Regions from separate parts of the Streptomyces sp. NPDC058796 genome, predicted to be linked through region 1. Evidence: riboswitches for the same ligand, from Rfam matches in the RefSeq annotation. Region 1 holds a riboswitch; each other region holds the start of a gene.
What was found. Region 1 has a riboswitch for cyclic di-AMP ahead of ACFW47_RS12235 (transglycosylase family protein). Riboswitches for the same ligand answer to the same signal wherever they lie in the genome.
Positions count from the first base shown of each region.

Region 1 (4,272 bases):
GACGAACAGGTCGTCGCCGACGAGCTGGACCTTGTCACCGAGCTTTTCGGTGATGGTCTTCCAGCCCTCCCAGTCGTCCTCGAACAGCGGGTCCTCGATGGAGACCAGCGGGTACGCGTCGACCAGCTCGGCGTAGTACTCGGTCATCTCGGCGGCCGAGCGCGTCTTGCCCTCGAAGGTGTAGGCGCCGTCCTTGTAGAACTCGGAGGCGGCCACGTCGAGCGCGAGGGCGATCTGCTCGCCGGGGGTGTAGCCGGCCTCCTTGATCGCCTCGAGGATGAGGTCGAGGGCCTCGCGGTTGGAGCCGAGGTTCGGGGCGAAGCCGCCCTCGTCGCCGAGGCCGGTGGCCAGGCCCTTGCTCTTCAGGACCTTCTTCAGGGTGTGGTAGACCTCGGCACCCCAGCGCAGGGCCTCGGAGAAGGACTCCGCGCCGATCGGCGCGATCATGAACTCCTGGATGTCCACGTTGGAGTCGGCGTGCGAGCCGCCGTTCAGGATGTTCATCATCGGCACCGGCAGCAGGTGCGCGTTGGGACCGCCCAGGTAGCGGAAGAGCGGGAGGTCGGACGCCTCGGAGGCGGCGTGGGCGACGGCGAGGGAGACGCCGAGGATGGCGTTGGCGCCCAGCGAGCCCTTGTTGTCGGTGGCGTCCAGGTCGAACATGGCCTGGTCGATCAGGCGCTGCTCGGTGGCGTCGTAGCCGACCAGCTCCGGGCCGATCTGCTCGATGACGGCGAGGACGGCCTTCTCGACGCCCTTGCCCAGGTAACGGCCCGCATCGCCGTCACGGAGTTCGATGGCCTCGAAGGCGCCGGTGGAGGCACCGGAGGGAACGGCGGCACGACCCGTGCTGCCGTCGTCGAGGCCGACCTCGACCTCGACCGTGGGGTTGCCTCGGGAGTCCAGGATTTCCCGGGCTACGACGACGTCGATGGACGGCACGAGCATCTCCTTCTTCAATGTGACGCTTCGGTGTGACGCGCGCGGGTCCGAGGACCGCGGCGGCTCTGCGGGACCGAGCCTAACCGGCTCCGGGCGATCGGCCAGCCGATCGCCCACCCGCTGGACAGAACCGAGAGTAAATTGTTTCCGAACGGAACAAAGACGTTTCCGAAAACCCGTTCGCAATCGCGGACGGATCCGGGGCGTGAAAAACCCGCCCCGGTGCGTACGGGGGAACACGCACCGGGGCGGGAGCAGGGGGCCGCCGCTTACTTCAGGTGCAGCTGCTGGCCCGGGTAGATCAGGTCGGCGTCGTCGACGATGTCGTCGTTCAGCTTGAACAGCTTCGCCCAGCCGCCCTCGACGTCGTGCTCCTCGGCGATCGAGCTGAGGGTGTCACCCTTGACGACCTTGTACTCGCCGTCGCCCTTCTCGACCTTCTTGCCGGTCGGGGTGGTGACGGTCTTCTTCTCGGCGGGCTTCTCGGCCTTCGGCTCGGCGGCCGGGCGCTCGTCGGAGCGGGAGGCCTTCTGCTCGGTGGAGCGCTCGGCGGTGGAGCCGCTGTCCTGGCTCTGCGAGGAGCCGCTGTCCTGGCTCTCGGAGCCGCCGCCGGTGTACGCGGCGTTCGACAGGCCGGTGCCGCAGACCGGCCAGGCACCCTTGCCCTGGCCCGCGAGCACCTTCTCGGCGATCTCGATCTGCTGCGCCTTGGTCGCCTGGTCGGCGGTCGCGGCGTACTGCGTGCCGCCGTAGCCGGCCCAGGTGGAGGCGGAGAACTGCAGGCCGCCGTAGTAACCGTTGCCCGTGTTGATGGACCAGTTGCCGCCGGACTCGCACTGCGCGACGGCGTCCCACTCGGACGCGGTGGCGGCGGAGGCGTTGCCGGCCGCCATCAGCGGGGCGGCGACGGCGGCACCGGTGACACCGGCGACGGCGACGATACGGGTGGCCTTGGACGGGCGGCGGTGCTTGCCCTTGCCGGAAAACAGCATGGTTGATCCCCTCACCGACGCCTGCGAGGTGAGCTGTCGGGTTCGGGCCGGTTGAGTTGCCCGGCCGGGTTCCTCGCGGAACTCGGCTTCACCCCTAGCCGCTCCGGCTCAACTGCCCGGTGCGGCACCTACCTTGGGTCCCCCGCTCCTGCCTGCGGCGCTCGAAGCGACGACTGTTCCCGTACGGCCGCTGGCAGGATTCGGCGTTGCGGCAGCCGGGGCCCGCGGTGGCGAGCGGTCATGACCGTAGACACGCGCTCCGCGGTTTTTCAAAGACGATCACGGCTTCTGAGACCTATCTCTCACGAGATCCAAAACGGACATACAGCCTCTAACCGTGACGTGAACTCCCCCTACTTTTCGCCCGATTCGCCCGTGACCGTGAGCGTCTGACCGGGCAGGATGTGGTCCGGGTCGGACCCGACGACGTCCTTGTTGCCGGCGTAGAGCGAACGCCACCCGCCGTCGAGCTCAAGGGAGTCGGCGATGCCCCAGAGACTGTCGCCGGAACGGACCGTGTACGAGCCGTCCACGGCCTCCCGGGCCTCACCCTCACCGCGCGAGGCGTGCCGGCCCGAAGAGGCGTCCGCACGGTCGTCCGCGCGGCCGCTCGTCGCGCTCTCGTCGGCACTGTCACCACGGTGCCGCCCCGCACCCGACTCCCCACCACCGGCGGCCGCCGAAGAACCGTCACTCTGCCCCACCTTGTCCGTTTCATCGGTCTTGGTGGTACCGGTGGACGAGCTGCCGGATTCCTGCGGGTCGGCACTTGCCGCCGAGCCGGATTCGGCCGATGCGCCCGTCTTGGGCGTTTCGCCCTCATCGGTCGACGAAGGGTCAGAAGTCGGCGAAGGAGACGACGAAGGCGACGCCCCGGCGGCCGGGTCGGACGCCTCGCCCGAAGCCGTCGAGCCGGACGTGCCCGTAGACCCGGACGGGTCGGCCGTGCCGGACGGGTCACTCGTCTCCGGAGCGGTGGGCGCCTGCGAGGGGTCCGCGGTCCCCGGCGAGCCGTCCCCGGCCGAACCCGTGGCGCCGTCCACGATCCCCGAGTCGTTGCCCAGTCCCGCGAGCAGACCACAGGTCGGCCAGGCGGCGATGCCCTGGTCCGCGTGTATCTTCTCGGCGATTCTTATCTGCTGGGAGCGGCTGGCCTGGTCGGCGCTCCGCGCGTACTCGAGGCCGCCGTACCGCTCCCAGGCCTCCTGGGAGATCTGGAGGCCGCCGTAGTACCCGTTGCCGCTGTTCTGGCTCCAGGCTCCGCCGGTCTCGCACTCGGCGACCCGGTCCCAGTTCGCGCCGTCGGCCGCGTGGGCGCCGGTGGCGCCGAGGAGGGGGATCGCGATGGCGGAGCCGGTCACTCCGGCGGCGACGACCAGGGCGGGGGCCTGGCGGGGGCGACGGTGACGACCGTTCCCGGAGAGCATGCGACGACCTTTCACGAGACAGCGGGGACCGCGCGGCGGTAATGCTCAGGCCACGTTGATCCGTGAACGTATAGGCAGATGATCGCTTGTCACAAGTTCATGCCGCGCAGATCACGTGAAGATCACAAAGTTGAGCGCGTGTCACTTTTACTTCGGGGGCGGACCATGACCCGCCGATGTTGCAACGGGTGTGAAGGACACGGGCAAGGTGCGCAGACCTCGCATGATGAGCCCGCCGCGCCAGCGCAGTTCCTCCGGCTCCGCGGCGAGCCGGAGGTCCGGGAGGCGGGTGAGGAGCGTGGCGAGCGCGGTCTGTCCCTCCAGCCGGGCGAGCGGGGCCCCGAGGCAGTAGTGGATGCCGTGGCCGTACCCCAGGTGCTGGCTGTCCCGGCGGGCGAGGTCGAGGGTGTCCGGGTCCGTGAAGCGCTCCGGGTCCCGGTCGGCGGCGGCCAGGACGACGAGGACGGGGTCGCCGGGCGCGATGTCCTGCCCGCCGAGGGAGAGAGGCCGGGTGGCGAAGCGCCAGGTGGCCATCTCCACCGGGCCGTCGTAGCGCAGGAGTTCCTCGACGCCGGTCTCCAGCAGCGCACGCTCGCCGGCGGCGAGGGACCTCTGCAGGCGGTCCCGCTGCTCGGGGTGGGTGAGCAGGGCGTACGTGCCGTTGCCGATCAGGTTGACGGTGGTCTCGAAGCCGGCGAAGAGCAGGATGAAGGCCATCGCCGCGGCCTCGTTCTCGGTGAGGTGCTCGCCGTGGTCGGAGGCGCGGATCAGGCCGGAGATCAGGTCCTCGCCGGGGCCGGGCTGGGCCGGCAGCGCGGCACGCTTGCGGTGGATGAGGTCGGCGAGGTAGCCCCGCATCTTCTTCACCGACCGCGCGACCCCGCCCCGGGGTCCTCCCCCGTGACGGATCA
Region 1 covers NZ_JBHYOP010000004.1:83,742-88,013, forward strand. Annotated here, with positions in the region: gene eno (phosphopyruvate hydratase) at 1-942, opposite strand, end outside; gene ACFW47_RS12235 (transglycosylase family protein) at 1,212-1,934, opposite strand; cyclic di-AMP (ydaO/yuaA leader) riboswitch at 1,938-2,104, opposite strand; gene ACFW47_RS12240 (transglycosylase family protein) at 2,288-3,361, opposite strand; gene ACFW47_RS12245 (cytochrome P450) at 3,509-4,272, opposite strand, start outside.

Region 2 (4,272 bases), on a different contig from region 1:
ACCATGGACTTCCACCCCCAGCCGCAGGGCGGCGAGCCCAAGCCGTGGGCGTTCCCGGCCCCCGAGCGCGGCAGCCTCGACAACGGCCTCACCGTGCTGCACTGCCACCGGCCCGGCCAGCAGGTCGTCGCCGTGGAGGTGCTCCTCGACGCGCCCCTGGACGCCGAGCCCGCCGGACTCGACGGCGTCGCCACCATCATGGCGCGCGCCTTCTCGGAGGGCACCGACAAGCACTCCGCCGAGGAGTTCGCCGCCGAGCTGGAGCGTTGCGGCGCCACCCTCGACGCCCACGCCGACCACCCCGGCGTCCGGCTGAGCCTGGAGGTGCCCGCCTCGCGCCTCGCCAAGGCGCTCGGCCTGCTCGCCGACGCCCTCAGGGCGCCCGCGTTCGCGGACGGTGAGGTCGAACGCCTGGTCCGCAACCGGCTCGACGAGATCCCGCACGAGCTGGCCAACCCGGCCCGCCGCGCGGCCAAGGAACTCTCCAAGGAGCTGTTCCCGGCCGGCTCGCGCGTGTCGCGCCCGCGCCAGGGCACCGAGGAAACGGTGGCGAACGTCGACTCCGCCGCCGTACGGGCCTTCTACGAGAAGCACGTGCGTCCCGCCACGGCCACCGCGGTGGTCGTCGGCGACCTCACCGGCATCGACCTCGGCGCGCTGCTCGGCGACACCCTGGGCGGGTGGACCGGTTCCGCCGCCGAACCGCGCCCCGTGCCCCCGGTGACCGCCGACGACCGGGGCCGGGTCGTCATCGTGGACCGTCCCGGCGCCGTCCAGACGCAGCTGCTGATCGGCCGCACCGGTGCCGACCGGCACGACCGGGTCTGGCCCGCGCAGGTGCTCGGCACCTACTGCCTCGGCGGCACCCTCACCTCCCGCCTGGACCGCGTGCTGCGCGAGGAGAAGGGCTACACCTACGGCGTGCGGGCGTTCGGGCAGGTCCTGCTCTCCGCGCCCGACGGCACCGGTGCCGCCATGCTCGCCATCAGCGGATCCGTCGACACCCCCAACACCGGCCCCGCGCTGCAGGACCTGTGGACGGTGCTGCGCACGCTCGCGGAAGGCGGACTCACCGACGCCGAACGCGACGTCGCCGTGCAGAACCTGGTGGGTGTGGCGCCGCTGAAGTACGAGACGGCGGCGGCCGTGGCGAGCACGCTGGCCGACCAGGTCGAGCAGCACCTGCCCGACGACTACCAGGCCGCGCTCTACCGCCAACTCGCCGCCACCGGCACCGTGGAGGCCACGGCGGCGGTCGTGAACGCCTTCCCGGTGGACCGCCTGGTGACGGTGCTCGTCGGCGACGCCGCGCAGATCAAGGCGCCCGTCGAGGCCCTCGGCATCGGTGAAGTCACCGTGGTGTCGGCCGAGTAGCGCCGCGCGCGCGTGGTGGCCCTGGTGACCCGAGTGTCACCAGGGCCACCGTTTGTCCGAATTGAGGGAGAGACAGCCTGTCTGCCCTGTGGCATGCGCTACAAAAAGCCTGTTGCGTTTGAGGATTGAAGGCAACCGCGCTTAGCGTCTTCCGGGCTGTTCGTCAGGCAGTACGCCGCACCCGCGGCACCGGACAGCCATCGCCGAGTCCCCGTACGGCGCGAGCCAGGGGAGCCGGGGACCCATCGCAGTCCCTGGGGTGAATCGGACGCCCGCGCGTGCAGCGAGGGGGTCCGTAGGAGACCTTCCACCTCCGAACCCGTCAGCTAACCCGGTAGGCGAGAGGGAAGGAAAGGACCAGCCTCTACATGGCGTTCACGCGCGCCACCGGGAAGCACCGCCGTCCCAGCCGGATGCACCGCACCACCGCCCGCGCGGCGGGAGTCGCGGCCCTCGCCACCACCGGCGTCGTCGGCACCCTCGCCGCACCGGCGCTCGCCGCCGAGTCCGAGGCGGAGCAGACCGGGATCACCCCGGTCGTCTCCATCGGCGACTCCATAGCCGACGAGATCGACGCGCAGGCCGCCGCCCAGGAGCAGGCCGCCCAGCTCGCCGCCGCCCGTGAGGCGGCCCAGGAGGCCGCGCGGGAGCGGGCCGCCGAAGCGGCCGAGGAGGCGCGCGAGGCCAAGGAGCGCGCCGCGCGGGAGGCCGAACGCGAGCGACTCAACACCTTCGTGTCGCCGATCACCGCCTCGTACGTCTCCACCGCCTACCGGGCCGGCAGCTCCCTGTGGTCCTCCGGCAGCCACACCGGCATCGACTTCCACGCCTCCACCGGCACCACCGTGCACGCCGTCGGCGTTGGCACCGTCGTCGAGGCCGGCTGGGGCGGGGCGTACGGCAACCAGGTCGTGATCAAGATGCACGACGGCACGTACACGCAGTACGGCCATCTGTCGTCCATCGGCGTCTCGGTGGGCCAGTCGGTCTCCGCCGGCCAGCAGATCGGCCTCTCCGGTGCCACCGGCAACGTCACGGGACCGCACCTGCACTTCGAGGCCCGTACGGGCGCCGAGTACGGCTCGGACATCGACCCCGTCGCCTACCTCCGCTCCCACGGCGTCAACGTCTGACGACGGACCGCTGACGGCAAGGTCCTGGAGAGGCCCCGGCTCCCCGAGCCGGGGCCTTTCCCATTTCCGCGTGCGGTCGCGGAACACGACCGCTGTCCAAAAAATGGCCATGAAATCCGACCCGGCGTCGGAATATCCGCCCGCCTGGCCTAGAGTCACCGAACACGCGTCAATCGTCGACGTCTCACGGGGATTAAGGCGGAGGTCGGGCATGCGTATTCCGGCGCACTCGGTGTGCACGGCGATCCGGGACGACATCGTCGCCGGTGTCCACGCGCGCGGCGGCCGCCTCACCGAGGAACTCCTCGCCCGCCGTTACGGAGTCTCCCGCGTCCCCGTCCGCGAGGCCCTGCGCACGCTGGAGGCCGAGGGCTTCGTGGTGACCCGGCGGCACGCGGGTGCGTGCGTCGCGGAACCCACCGAACAGGAGGCCGCCGACCTGCTGGAGACCCGTGCCCTCCTGGAACCCCTGGGTGCCGCACGGGCCGCCCGGCGCCGCACCGAGGCCCACCTCAAGGTCCTGCGCGGGCTGGTCAGGCTGGGTCAGGAACGCGCCGGGCAGGGCCACGGCGAGGACTTGCGCGCACTGGACGGATGGTTCCACGAGACCCTCGCCCAGGCCGCCGGCAGTCCCTCCCTGGCATCCCTGCTGACCCAGTTGCGCCGCAAGATCGCCTGGATGTACTCCGTGGCGGCGCCGGCTGATCAGGCGGGCTGCTGGGCGGAGCACGGCGCGATCACCGACGCGGTGGCCCGGGGGGACGGCGAGCGCGCGCGGGCGCTCATGGCACTGCACACCGAGCGGTCCGCTCCCGCGTACCGACTGCGGTTCGCCCCCGAGGGCGAGCGGACCGAGGGTGTGAGGAATTCGCAACGTGCCGTAAACACGCCGAGCCCGCGGTATTAACACGCGGCCCGTATACAAGAGGTATTCATCGGAGGCGTTTTCCGTTGCCTCCGAATGTCCTCGAAAAGCGGTGGCGCGATCCCTGGATGGGAAGAGAAAGGCCCGCCCGGTGCTCCGGGCGGGCCGTTCGGTCTTCCTCTTTCCGTCGGTCAGACGGTCTCGGGAAGCTCCTCGAGGCCCTCGGAGACCAGCTTCGCCAGCCGGTCCAGGGCGGCGTCCGCGCCCTCGGCGTCGGACGCGAGGACGATCTCCTCGCCGCCCTGGGCGCCGAGGCCGAGGACGGCCAGCATGGAGGCCGCGTTGACGGGGGAACCGTCGGCCTTGGCGATCGTGACCGGGACGCCTGTGGCCGTGGCGGCTCGGACGAAGATGGAGGCGGGGCGGGCGTGGAGGCCCTCGGCCCAGCCGACGTTGACGCGGCGCTCAGCCATGTGATGCTGCCCTTCAGGTGTTCAAGATTTCGTGTTGTCTAGACCAGTCTTGTCTAGACCAGTTTCCCACATCGTGAAGCGTGCCGGGACGGCACCGCGCGCCGCCCCGCGTGATCGTCGGACCGCGGCCTCGGCCCGACCTTCCGTCCTCCACAGACTGCCTCGCGCCGTTGTCGTACGCGAGCCGTACTCTGGGGCCCATGCAGACCTCGTCGGACCGGCACGAGTATCCCGCCCACTGGGAGGCCGACGTGGTGCTGCGCGACGGCGGCACCGCGCGCGTCCGCCCCATCACCGTTGATGACGCCGAGCGCCTGGTCAGCTTCTACGAGCAGGTCTCCGACGAGTCGAAGTACTACCGCTTCTTCGCGCCGTACCCTCGCCTGTCCGCCAAGGACGTCCACCGCTTCACGCACCACGACTTTGT
Region 2 covers NZ_JBHYOP010000006.1:336,027-340,298, reverse strand. Annotated here, with positions in the region: gene ACFW47_RS17890 (M16 family metallopeptidase) at 1-1,374, shown strand, start outside; cyclic di-AMP (ydaO/yuaA leader) riboswitch at 1,566-1,730, shown strand; gene ACFW47_RS17885 (M23 family metallopeptidase) at 1,743-2,507, shown strand; gene ACFW47_RS17880 (GntR family transcriptional regulator) at 2,719-3,414, shown strand; gene ACFW47_RS17875 (HPr family phosphocarrier protein) at 3,564-3,845, opposite strand; gene ACFW47_RS17870 (GNAT family N-acetyltransferase) at 4,046-4,272, shown strand, end outside.
Region 2: linked by a shared signal. The riboswitch ahead of ACFW47_RS17885 (M23 family metallopeptidase) and the one ahead of ACFW47_RS12235 (transglycosylase family protein) in region 1 are both predicted to bind cyclic di-AMP.

Region 3 (4,272 bases), on a different contig from region 1:
CCGCTCACGGGCGCGGGTGATGCCGACGTACGCCAGGCGTCGCTCCTCCTCCAGCTCCTTGGCCTGCCCGAGGGCGCGCATGTGCGGGAAGACGCCGTCCTCCATGCCGGTGAGGAAGACGACCGGGAACTCCAGGCCCTTCGCGGTGTGCAGGGTCATCAGGGTGACGACGCCGTCGCCGTCCTCCTCGTCGGGGATCTGGTCGGAGTCAGCGACGAGGGCGACCTTCTCCAGGAAGTCCGCCAGGGTGCCGGTCTCCTCGCCCTCTCCCTGCTCCTGCTCGAACTCCAGGGCGACCGCCGCGAGTTCCTGGAGGTTCTCGATGCGGGTCTCGTCCTGCGGGTCCGTGGAGGCCTGCAGCTCGGCGAGGTAGCCGGTGCGCTCGAGGACCGCCTCCAGCACGGTCGCCGGTCCGGCGCCGGACTCGACGACGGTGCGGAGATCCTCCATGAGGGTGTTGAACCGCTTGACGGCGTTCGCGGAGCGCGCGGCCATGCCGTACGCCTCGTCGACGCGCCTGAGCGCCTGCGGGAAGCTGATCTTCTCGCGCTGGGCGAGGGCGTCGATCATCGCCTCGGCGCGGTCGCCGATGCCGCGCTTGGGGACGTTGAGGATGCGGCGCAGCGGCACCGAGTCCTCCGGGTTGGCCAGCACCCGCAGGTAGGCCAGGACGTCCCGGACCTCCTTGCGCTCGTAGAAGCGGACGCCGCCGACGACCTTGTAGGGCAGGCCGACGCGGATGAAGACCTCTTCGAAGACGCGGGACTGCGCGTTGGTGCGGTAGAAGACGGCGACGTCGCCGGCCTTGGCCTCGCCCGCGTCCGTGAGGCGGTCTATCTCGTCGGCGACGAACTGGGCCTCGTCGTGCTCGGTGTCGGCGACGTACCCGGTGATCTGCGAGCCGGCGCCCTGGTTGGTCCAGAGGTTCTTGGGGCGGCGGGACTCGTTGCGCTCGATGACCGCGTTGGCGGCGCTGAGGATGGTCTGGGTGGAGCGGTAGTTCTGCTCCAGGAGGATCGTGGTCGCGTCCGGGTAGTCCTCCTCGAACTGGAGGATGTTGCGGATGGTGGCGCCGCGGAAAGCGTAGATCGACTGGTCGGCGTCGCCCACCACGCAGAGCTCGGCGGGCGGGACCTCGGCCTCGGGCGGCACGTCGACGGGGTGTTCGGCAGGCGTACCGACCAGCTCGCGCACCAGGGCGTACTGGGCGTGGTTGGTGTCCTGGTACTCGTCGACCAGGACGTGCCGGAAGCGGCGGCGGTAGTGCTCGGCGACGTCCGGGAAGGCGCGCAGCAGGTTGACCGTCGTCATGATCAGGTCGTCGAAGTCGAGGGCGTTGGCCTCGCGCAGCCGCGACTGGTACATGGCGTAGGCCTGCGCGAGCGTCTTCTCGAAGCCGTCGGCGGCCTGGGCGGCGAAGTCCTCCTCGTCGATCAGCTCGTTCTTCAGGTTCGAGATCTTGGCGCTGAAGGACTTGGGCGGGAAGCGCTTGGGGTCCAGGTCGAGGTCGCGGCAGACCAGGGCCATCAGACGCTTGGAGTCGGCGGCGTCGTAGATCGAGAAGGACGACGTGAAGCCGAGCCGCTTCGACTCGCGGCGCAGAATGCGGACGCAGGCGCTGTGGAACGTCATCACCCACATCGCGTTCGCCCGCGGGCCGACGAGCTGCTCGACGCGCTCCTTCATCTCACCGGCGGCCTTGTTGGTGAAGGTGATCGCGAGGATCTGGCCGGGGTGGACGCCGCGGTCGGCCAGCAGGTGGGCGATGCGATGGGTGAGCACGCGCGTCTTGCCGGAGCCTGCACCGGCCACGATGAGCAGCGGGGAACCGGAGTGGACGACGGCGGCGCGCTGGTTCTCGTTCAGCCCCTCCAGGAGCGCGGCCGGGTCCAGGGCGGGGCGGGGGGCGCCGTCCCGGTAGTGCTGGTCCCGGTCCGGAGGCACGTCGAACTTCCCGCCGAACAGATCGTGCGGGACCGGCTCCGGTCCGTGATCGTCCTCGGGCGGCGGCGGAGGTTCTTCCTCGTGACCGCGGGGGGTCTGGAGGCTCGCCAGGAAGCTGTCGTCAAAGAGGCTGCTCATCGCTCTCCGAGTCTAGGGCGCCCCACCGACAACCGGTTCCCGCCCCGGAAAATGGCCGTGGCCCCCGCACCGGACACGCCCCGCGACCGAACGGCACACCTGGAGTGATCCTCCCACCGAAGGTCACGAAAATGTATCGGGCATATCACCCACCAACCTTCACAGCCGCCACACGAGTTGGCTACGGTGCGGGCAGGCCGCACGACCCCCTCCGGCGAACCTCGCCGGGCCGCGCGGCCTCCGCCGAGTCCGGCGTGCCCGCACGGCGCCCGGAGCCGGGGACCCAACCGAGAACCTTGGGGTGAATCGGCGCACACCGCCCTCGCCGGGGCGCACGCCGTAGGGCAACCCTTCCGGAACCACTCCGCCCGAACCCGACAGCTAACCCGGTAGGCGGATCTTTGGAAGGAGTCGCCTCCTTGGCGTCGCACCGCAAGCCGCGCCCCACGGGTACGCGCGTCGCAGGCATACGGACCCCCGCCCTCGCCACGGCGGCCCTCACCTCCGTGGCCCTGCTGTCCCAGTCGGCCAACGCCACGCCGTCGGACGACGGCAGACCGAGCCTCGAAGAGGTCGAGAAGAAGGTCGACGACCTCTACCGTCAGGCGGGTTCGGCGACCGAGAAGTACAACGCGGCCAAGGAGAAGACCGCCAAGCAGCGCAAGCGCGTCGACGACCTCCTCGACGACGTCGCCCAGCGCACCCAGAAGCTCAACGAGGCACGCGAGGAGCTGGGGTCCTTCGCCTCCGCCCAGTACCGTACGGGCGCCGCGGTCCCGCAGACCGCGACGTTCCTGCTCGCGGACTCGCCGCAGGACTACTTCGACCAGAACCAGCTGATGAGCCGGCTCACCGGCCGCCAGAAGGACGCGGTCGACGACTACGTCACGCAGCAGTCCGAGACGATGAAGAAGCGCCGTGAGGCCACCGAGAGCCTCAAGACGCTCACCGATTCGCAGAACGACCTGAAGACGGCGAAGGCCACCGTCCAGAAGAAGCTCGCCACCGCCCGCGAACTGCTGTCGGAGCTGACCGCCGAGGAGAAGGCCCGGCTCGCGGCGATCGAGAAGAAGAAGCAGGAGGAGGCCGCCCGCAAGGCCGCCGAACTCGCGAAGCAGCAGGCGGAGGAACGGGAGCGGCAGCAGCGGGCACGGGAACAGGCGGAGGCGCAGGAGAGCGGGTCCGGCGGCACCTCCTCAGGCACCGGCACGACCGAGCCCTCCGCACCGGACGCCTCCTACGGCACCAAGGCGGAGAAGGCACTCGCCTTCGCCCGCGCCCAGATCGGCAAGCCGTACGTCTGGGGCGCCACCGGCCCCGGCTCCTACGACTGCTCGGGCCTGACCCAGGCCGCCTGGAAGGCCGCGGGCGTGACCCTGCCGCGCACCACCTACGACCAGGTGGACGCCGGCACGACCGTCCCCGTCTCCCAGGCACAACCCGGTGACCTGGTCTTCTTCTACGACGACCTCAGCCACGTCGGCCTCTACATCGGCAACGGCATGATGATCCACGCCCCGAAGCCGGGTGCGTACGTCCGCGAGGAGTCGGTCTACTACGACGGCGAGGGGTCGATCCACAGCGTGGTGCGACCGGCCTGACCCGCGAGGCTCTCTAGCATCGGGGGCATGTCGTCCGGCGCCTCTCCCGCCTCCCCTGCCTCCCCCTACCCTCTGCGCGCCTGGTGGGCGCAGCGCCCGCCGGCGGCCGGTGCCGCGGTGATGGCGACCGGCATCCTGTCGGTCGGCCTGCACCTCACCGGCCACGAGATCCTGTCCCGGATTGCCCTGGTCCTGGCCTGTGCCGCCTGGCTGACCCTCGCGGCGAACTTCGTCTACCTGCTGCTGGTCGAGCGTGCGCAGTGGGTGACACGGGCGGGGACGCCGGGTGCGCTCACCGCCGTCGCCGCCACGACCGTGCTCGGCACCCGCTTCTCGCTGCTCGGCTGGACGCCCCTGGCGGCGGCGCTGCTGGCGCTGGCGGCACTGCTGTGGCCGGGACTGCTCTTCCTGGTCGTACAGCACTGGGGGCGCCGGATGCCCGGGGCGGTGTTCCTGGGCTGCGTGGCCACGGAGGGTCTCGCCGTGCTCGGCGCCACGCTCGCCGCGGCGACGACGACGCCGTGGCTCGCGCACGCGTCCCTGGTGCCGTTCTGGCTGGGCATCGTGCTCTACCTGATCGCGCTGTTCC
Region 3 covers NZ_JBHYOP010000002.1:354,780-359,051, reverse strand. Annotated here, with positions in the region: gene pcrA (DNA helicase PcrA) at 1-2,082, opposite strand, end outside; cyclic di-AMP (ydaO/yuaA leader) riboswitch at 2,314-2,495, shown strand; gene ACFW47_RS06935 (NlpC/P60 family protein) at 2,502-3,683, shown strand; gene ACFW47_RS06930 (tellurite resistance/C4-dicarboxylate transporter family protein) at 3,711-4,272, shown strand, end outside.
Region 3: linked by a shared signal. The riboswitch ahead of ACFW47_RS06935 (NlpC/P60 family protein) and the one ahead of ACFW47_RS12235 (transglycosylase family protein) in region 1 are both predicted to bind cyclic di-AMP.